DNA from 2 places in the Sphingomonas sp. Leaf257 genome. Region 1 is predicted to be linked to the other one. Evidence: predicted binding sites of a transcription regulator. Region 1 holds the regulator's gene; the other holds the start of a gene.
The links. The regulator LexA, encoded in region 1, represses DNA repair genes until DNA is damaged. The targets are predictions, from matches to a motif close to GTTCCNCNCTTGTTCT.
Positions count from the first base shown of each region.

Region 1 (4,295 bases):
CCGGGCACCTGTGCTGGTGCGGCCGGTGATGGCAGACATGGTAGCCGAGGTGGAGACGGCGGAGCCCTTGGCGGCGCGGCAGATCGTCCGACTGATGCTGCGACCGGTTCGGGCGCGGGACGGGCGCGGGCGGATATTGAGCATGCCGCCACGCATTCGGATATCGGTGCCGCAGGAGGATGCGCCGATAGGATTGGGGCCGGGCGCACGGGTCCGATTGCGGGCGCGGCTGATGCCGCCGCCGGGGCCGGTCGCGCCGGGAGGCTATGACTTTGCGCGCGCGGCATGGTTTCAGCGTATCGGTGCCACGGGGCGCGGCTTCGCGCCGGTACAGATACTGCACCAGGCCGATCAAGGTCCCGGGTTGCGCCAGCGCCTGTCGGAGCGGATCACGAGCCAGCTTCCGGGCAGTGCGGGCGGGATTGCGGCGGCGCTGGCGACGGGAGATGTCGGCGCGATCGCGCAGGACGACGCCGAGGCGATGCGGCGAGCCGGGCTGGCGCATCTCCTGTCGGTCAGCGGCCTTCACATCACGGCGGTCGTCGGGATCGTCATGGTGCTGACGATCAGGCTGCTGGCGCTCTGGCCGTGGCTGGCGTTGCGGGTTCGACTGCCGTTGGTCGGAGCAGCGGCCGGAGCCGTTGCCGCCGTCGGATATACGTGGCTGACCGGAGCGGAGGTTCCGACGATACGCTCCTGTGTCGCGGCGATGCTGGTCCTGGCGGCGCTGGCCATGGGTCGGGAAGCGATGACCCTGCGCCTTGTCGCAGCAGGGGCGCTGATCGTGCTGATCTTCCGGCCCGAGGCATTGGTGGGGGCCAGTTTCCAGCTCTCCTTTGCAGCGATCACCGCCATTGTCGCGCTTCATGAGCACCCGGCGGTTCGCCGATGGTTAGGGCCGCATCCCGATTGGCGCTGGGCGGCCTTGCGGCATCTGGGCGCGTTGCTGCTGACCGGGCTGGTGGTCGAGGCGGCGCTGATGCCGATCGCCGTCTATCATTTCCACAAGGCGGGGCTTTACGGCGCACTGGCCAATATCGTCGCGATCCCCTGGACGACCTTCATCGCCATGCCGCTGGAGATGATCGCATTGTTGCTGGAGCCCATGGGGTTGGGCGGCCCATTCTGGTGGTTGCTCGGACTGGCCCTGGGCCTGTTGTTGAAGCTGGCGCATGCGGTGTCCGCCATGCCGGGATCGGTGGTCGCCTTGCCCGTGGCGTCGGGATGGGCGTTCGGGCTGGCCGTCGCGGGGGGATTGTGGATCGCGCTTTGGCGGACCCGGTGGCGATGGCTCGGGACGCCTGCGCTGATGGCCGGTATATGGGTCATGTTGGCAGCGCCTGCACCCGACCTTATCGTCACCGGCGACGGTCGACATGCTGGGATCGCGTCGGGGCATGGCATGGCGCTGCTCCGTGATCGGGCGGGGGATTATATGCGGACCACCCTGTCCGAACTCAGCGGCACCGATGCCGAGCCGCTGGCGCTGGCCGATCAACCGGCGGCGCGTTGCGGGCGGGATATGTGCGTGACCGTTTTGGAGAAGCGCGGGCGGCGCTGGCGGATCGCGGCGACGCGCAGTGGTTATCCGGTGCCATGGACGCAGTTGGTGGCGCTTTGCGGTCGGGTGGATATCATGATCGCCGACCGTCGCCTGCCCGATGCGTGCCGGCCGCGCTGGTTGAAATTGGACAGCTTTGTCTTGGAGCGGACCGGCGGCGTCTCCATCCGGCTCGATCCACCCATGGTGCGGGTGGTGCGCCAACCCGGTGATCGCCATCCATGGTCGATGACCGGACAGAGGGGAGGGCGATAGGCCCTCTATCAACGAAGGGCGATGCATTCGACAGCCCCAAACCGAGACTGTGAGCAAAGCCATCCAAAGCCGGATCAGGGCTTTCTAAGATGGCTTTGCTCCGCCCTCATTCGTAGCGGCGCAGGATGCCCGACAGCTTGCCCTGCACCCGCACCTGCGCGGGCGCGTAGCGCTGCGGGTCATAGGCGCGGTTGGCGGGATCGAGGCGGACCATCGAGCCTTCGCGCCGGAAATATTTCAGCGTCGCTTCGCTATCGTCGATCAGCGCGACCACGATCTGTCCGTCGCGCGCCACATCGGTACGGCGGATCAGCGCATAGTCGCCGTCGAGGATACCCGCCTCGACCATCGAATCGCCGGATACTTCCAGCGCATAATGTTCGCCCGAGCCGAGCAATGCGGCGGGCACGGCCAGCATCGAACTGCCCTCGAACGCCTCGATCGGCAAACCGGCGGCGATCCGGCCATGGAGCGGGATTTCGACCACGTCATTGGCAGGCTCGACTGCCGGACGCGGGGTGGGCGCACGGACATTGGCGGATGCGGGTTCGGCCGCCACGGTCTTTTCCGGCCGGTCAGGCATCCGCAACACTTCCAGCGCGCGGGCGCGATTGGGCAGGCGACGGATGAAGTGGCGTTCCTCCAGTGCGGAGATCAGACGGTGGACGCCCGACTTGGACTTGAGGTCCAGCGCCTCCTTCATCTCTTCGAAAGACGGCGAGACGCCGGTTTCCTTCAAACGGTCGTTGATGAAGCAGACAAGCTCATGCTGCTTTGCGGTGAGCATCGCGATCCTCCGTCCAGAACAGACGTGGAACTTATATGGAACGTTTTGGCTTGCGTCAAGCGAGCATCAGGATTTCCGCCGAGTCGCCTGTCGCGGCGGGGGGAGCGTGTGGCGGGCGGATGATAAGGCAGGTCGAACGCGCCAAAGTCAGCAGCATCGAGCTGTCCTGGATGGCCGCCGCATGAACCCGCCCGTCTATCATCGCCGCGCGAAGATAGTCGATGCGCGGGCCATTGGCGGGCAAATCCTCGCCCAGTATGGCGGGGATGGGCCTGGGCAGTGGCTCGGCCGCACCTGCCAGATGCGCGATCAGGGGGCGCACGAACAGCGTTGCGGTGACGAAGGCCGAGACGGGATTGCCCGGCAGGCTGAGCACCACCGTCTCGCCGAGCCGTCCCGCCATCATCGGCTTGCCGGGGCGAAGCGCGATACGCCAGAAATCGACGCTCCCGCCCGCCGCCTTGAGCGCGGGTTGGACCAGATCATGATCGCCGACCGAGGCGCCGCCGGTCGTCACCAGCAGGTCGGCCTCAACCGAGGCAAAGGCGTCGCGGAGCTTATCGAGATCATCGGGCAGGATGCCCAGATCGATGATCTCGACCGGCAGATCGGCCAGCATCGCCGCCAGCATGACGCCGTTCGATTCGGGCAGGGCGGCGGGATCGGTGCTACCGGGCGGGACCAGTTCGTCGCCGGTCGCGGCGATCGCGACACGAACGGTCGGTCGGACGGGCAGGACGGCGTGACCGCCGGTCGCCGCCACCGCGATGCGCGCGGGGGTCAGTCGCTGCCCGGCAGCGATCAGCGTTGCGCCTTCGGAAAAATCGAGCCCGCGCCGCCGTACATTGCGGCCCTGATGGGCGGGGCCTTCGCCTGCCAGCGTCAGGACCGCGCCGTCGCGCGCCGCTTCCTCCTGGATCAGAACGGTGTCAGTCCCTTCCGGAAGCACCGCGCCGGTAAAGATACGCGTCGCCTGTGCTCGCTCGACCGAACCGCTAAACGGCCGTCCCGCCGCGCTTTCACCGATGACGGTCCATGGCCCCGGCATGTCCTGAAAGCGGATGGCGTAGCCGTCCATCGCCGACAGGTCGTGCGCAGGCTGGGTCCGCCGCGCGGTCACGTCACGCGCGGCCCAGCGTCCGGCAGCTTGGCGCAACGGCAGTTCGACGATGGAGCGTTCGCTGGCCAGGGCGAGCAATCGGGCCTGGGCTTCGGGGACGGGGAGAAGAATGACGGTCGCTCCTTTTGGCCCAAGGACGCTTTTCCGCAGCGTCCGTTCCCCTGCGATCGGAGGCGTTAGGCGTTCCAGTCGCCGGACTTGCCGCCGGTCTTGGCGATCAGGCGAATATCACCGATCGTCATGCGCTTATCGAGGGCCTTTGCCATGTCGTACACGGTCAACAGCGTCACCGACACGGCGGTCAGGGCTTCCATCTCGACACCGGTCTGGCCCGCCATGGCAGCGGTGGCGGTGGCGGTCACGCCTCCCTCGTCCAGAACCAGATCGATCTCTACCTTGCTCAGAGGCAGGGGGTGGCAGAGCGGAATGAGGTCGCTGGTCTTCTTGGCGGCCATGATGCCCGCCACCCGCGCGACCGCCAGCACATCGCCCTTCTGAACGCTGCCCGCGCGGATCGCGGCGGCGGCGTCTCGAGTCATGGTGATGCGGCCTTGCGCCACCGCCTCTCGGGC
Region 1 covers NZ_LMMH01000034.1:352,210-356,504, reverse strand. Annotated here, with positions in the region: gene ASF14_RS17515 (ComEC/Rec2 family competence protein) at 1-1,816, shown strand, start outside; gene lexA (transcriptional repressor LexA) at 1,923-2,603, opposite strand; gene ASF14_RS17505 (molybdopterin molybdotransferase MoeA) at 2,659-3,834, opposite strand; gene moaC (cyclic pyranopterin monophosphate synthase MoaC) at 3,900-4,295, opposite strand, start outside.

Region 2 (4,295 bases), on a different contig from region 1:
CTCGTCTCGCTCTCGATATGCTCGGGCGGCAGTTCGCCGACGAAGCGACTGGGCAGGCTCGACGTCCATTGGCCATAGATACGGCGATTGGCCGCGTGGAGGATCACCGCCTTTCGCCGCGCGCGGGTGATCGCGACATAGGCGAGCCGCCGCTCCTCCTCCAGGCTGCGCGTGCCGCCTTCATCGATCGCACGCTGCGACGGAAACAGGCCTTCCTCCCAGCCCGCCAGGAACACCGTGTCGAACTCCAGCCCCTTGGCGGCATGGATCGTCATGATCGTCACCTCGGGCTCGCGCTGGTCGCCGTCGCGGTCCATGACCAGCGAGACATGCTCCAGGAACGCGCCGAGCGACTCGTAATCCTCCATTGCGCGGACGAGTTCGGACAGGTTCTCCAGCCGCCCGGCCGCCTCCGCCGACTTTTCGTTCTGGTACATGGCGGTATAGCCGCTCTCGTCGAGTAACTGGCGCGCCAGTTCCGGGTGGGCGAGGTCGCGCGCCATGTCGCGCCAGCGTGCGATGTCGCCGATCAGATTGCCCAGGCTCCGGCGCGCCTGCGGGGTCAGCTCGTCGGTGTCGAGGATACGCGCCGAGGCGATGGTCAGCGGCAGTCCTTCGGCCCGCGCCAGTTGGTGGATCTTCGCCAGCGCCTTGTCGCCCAAGCCGCGCTTGGGAACGTTGACGATTCGCTCGAACGCCAGATCGTCCGACGGCTGGTTGACGATGCGCAGATACGCAAGCGCATCGCGGATTTCGGCGCGCTCGTAAAAGCGGAACCCGCCGACGATCCGATAGGGCAGACCGATCGCGATAAAGCGATCCTCGAATTCGCGGGTCTGGTGAGAGGCGCGAACGAGAATGGCGATATTGTCGTAGGACGTACCCGACCGCCGCGCCGATTCGATCTCCTCGCCGACCCGCCGCGCTTCCTCGGGGCCGTCCCAGACGCCCAGCACCTGGACCTTCTCGCCGACGTCCAACTCGGTCCAAAGCGTCTTGCCGAGCCGACCGCCATTATTGGCGATCACCCCCGAGGCCGCGCCCAAGATGTGCGGCGTCGAACGGTAATTCTGTTCCAGCCGGATGACCTTGGCACCCGGAAAGTCCCGCTCGAAGCGCAGGATATTCTCCACCTGCGCGCCACGCCACGAATAGATGGACTGATCGTCATCGCCGACACAGGCGATGTTCTTGCGCGCCTGGGCAAGCAGTCGCAGCCAGAGATACTGGACGCTGTTGGTGTCCTGATACTCGTCCACCATGATATAGCGGAAGCGCTGCTGATAATGCTCCAGCACGTCGCGATGCGTCTTCAGGATGGTCAGCATGTGGAGCAGCAGATCACCGAAGTCGCAGGCGTTCACGCTGCGCAGCCGGTCCTGATATTGCCGGTAGAGCTCGGCCCCCTGGCCGTTGGCGTAACGCTCGGCTTCGCCCGCATCGATATCGCCGGGGACCAGCCCCTTGTTCTTCCATTCGTCGATCAGGCCGCCCAAGGCGCGCGCCGGAAAGCGCTTTTCGTCGATGTCCGCCGCCACGATCAACTGCTTGAGCAATCGCAGCTGATCGTCGGTGTCGAGGATGGTGAAGTTGGATTGCAGCCCGACCAGTTCGGCATGACGGCGCAGCATCTTGGCCCCGATCGCATGGAAGGTGCCCAGCCATGGCATCCCCTCCACCGCGTCACCGACCAGCCGCCCGACGCGCTCGCGCATCTCGCGTGCGGCCTTGTTGGTGAAGGTGACCGACAGAATCTCCGACGGCCAGGCCTTGCGCGTATAGAGAAGGTGCGCCAGCCGTGCGGTCAGTGCCGCCGTCTTGCCCGTGCCCGCGCCCGCCAGCACCAGCACCGGCCCGTCCGTGGTCAACACCGCCTCGCGCTGCGCGGGGTTCAACGTCCGAAGATAGGGATAATCGGCCAGCGAAGCGGCGGGATCGGAAGAAGGCACGGTCATCGCGAACAGTTAGGGAACGTTTGCAGCGGGGGCAACCACCCGTAATCTCGGCCCGGCCTTGTTTCATCGCGGGACGCGTCATCATAGCGTCTTTTGTGCGACGCGAAAGCGACATGTCCGCCGCCTAGAGGCACCGCGTGCCGACGAGCGGCGGGGTGACCCCATCACTCACGCCGCCGTGAAGGGCACGATCCGATGCAGGAGCACCACAAGATGAAGAAGTTTACGGCAGCCGCCATTGCGGCTTCTCTGTTTGCGTCCGCAACGGCTCAGGCCGAAATGCGCGAGCCGGTCACGGTCACCGTTCGTCACGCCGATCTCGATCTGCACCGTGCCGCTGATCGCGCCCAGTTCGACGCGCGTATCCGCCGTGCCGCGACCATGGCGTGCGGCCATGTAACGGCCGATCTGCGCCGCAACGCCGACATCACGCGCTGCCGCCGAGAGATGATGGCGGACGCCGCGATCAAGGTCGCGGCATTGTCGACCGCCGCGCCGGTCGCGCTGGCCAGCAACAACTGAGATCATGAACGGCACTCGACCGGGCGGTCCGATACACCGCCCGGTCGCGTTCCGATGTGAGACGGCGTGGACCGGCGGGCACCGGGCAGCCGTCATGAAAATGTCACCAGAAAGGCGCAACGCGATTGGTCATGACATCCTATGCGCTCGCCGGTGGCCAATCCGAATCCCACGTTCGCGGGCCGCGTCTCGATGCCGGGCTCCATCCGATGGGCCGTTGGGTGTTCACTGCCCTGTTGATCGGCGGCCTCGCCTATGCCGGCTATAGCATTGCGGTGGACACCGCCCGCGTCGGTGAGCCGATGGCGATGGGCGTGTTCGCTTTTCTGGGGCTGGCGCTGCTGATCGCACTGGGCTTCGAGTTCGTGAACGGGTTTCACGATACCGCCAATGCGGTCGCCACCGTCATCTATACCCATTCGATGCCCGCCCCGCTGGCGGTCGTCTGGTCCGGTTTCTTCAATTTCCTGGGCGTTCTGACCTCGACCGGAGCCGTCGCCTATTCCATCATCACGCTGTTGCCCATCGACCTGATGCTGCATGTCGGCTCGGCTGGCGGGTTCGCGATGATCTTTGCGCTGCTGCTGGCAGCGGTTCTTTGGAACCTGGCAACCTGGGCGGTAGGGCTGCCCAATTCGTCGAGCCATGCGCTGATCGGCTCGATCCTGGGCGTCGGGCTCGCCAACCAGTTGCTGTCCAGCATTCCCGGCACCTCCGGGGTCGATATGGCGCAGGTGTGGAAGGTCCTGTCCGCACTGCTGTTCAGCCCGCTGATCGGTTTTGCCGGTGCTCTGATGCTGCTGCTCGTCATGAAGCGTTTCCTGCGCGACAAGCGCCTCTATCGCGAGCCGGAGGGCGATACGCCGCCGCCGCGCGGCATCCGTGCGCTTCTGATCTTCACCTGCACGGCGGTCAGCTTCGCGCATGGCGGCAATGACGGGCAGAAGGGCATGGGGCTGATCATGCTGATCCTGATCGGCTGCGCGCCGACCGCCTATGCGCTGAACCGCACGCTGCCCGAGAGCGCCATGCCTGCCTTCGTGCGCAGCGCGCAGGTTGCGGCGACAGCCTATGCCGCACATGGTGCGCAAGGCACCCCCTCGGTCGATCAGGCGCGCGCGGACGTGGTCGACGCCGTCCGCAAAAAGGCGATCGATACGCCCAAAGTCTATGCGGGCCTGTCCGCGCTGTCGCGCGACATCGGCGAACGGATCGGCAATTACGGCGCGCTCAGCCGTATCCCCGCCGCCGTCGTGCCCAACCTGCGCAACGACATGTATCTGGTCCTCGACACCACCCGCATGGTGACCAAGAGCGAGACGGCCAAGCAGCGCTTCACCGCCGCCGAGATCGAGTCGCTCAACGGCTATGCCGGGTCGCTGGAGCGGGGCACCCGCTATATCCCGCTCTGGGTGAAGGTCACGGTCGCCCTGGCGCTGGGCCTGGGTACCATGGTCGGCTGGCGGCGGATCGTGGTGACGGTCGGTGAGCGGATCGGCAAGACGCATCTGACCTATGGCATGGGGGCCGCAGCCGAACTGATGACGGCAGCGACGATCTTCGGTGCGGAATATATTGGCCGTCCGGTGTCGACCACGCATATCCTGACCTCCGGCGTCGCCGGGGCGTCTGTCGCCAATGGCGCAGGTCTTCAGTTCCGGACGATCCGCAACATGCTGCTGGCCTGGGTCCTGACGCTGCCCGCCGCGATGCTGCTGTCGGGCACCCTCTATTGGCTGCTGCTGCAACTGGCCCGCGTGTTGGAGGGGTAAGCGGATAGGGCTTTACGCCGGGCGTCCGCTTCTGCACGAGCGAGGC
Region 2 covers NZ_LMMH01000023.1:122,883-127,177, reverse strand. Annotated here, with positions in the region: gene ASF14_RS11485 (ATP-dependent helicase) at 1-1,955, opposite strand, end outside; gene ASF14_RS11480 (UrcA family protein) at 2,169-2,477, shown strand; gene ASF14_RS11475 (inorganic phosphate transporter) at 2,609-4,249, shown strand.
Region 2: the regulator LexA is predicted to act here: its motif matches at 1,958-1,973, upstream of ASF14_RS11485 (ATP-dependent helicase).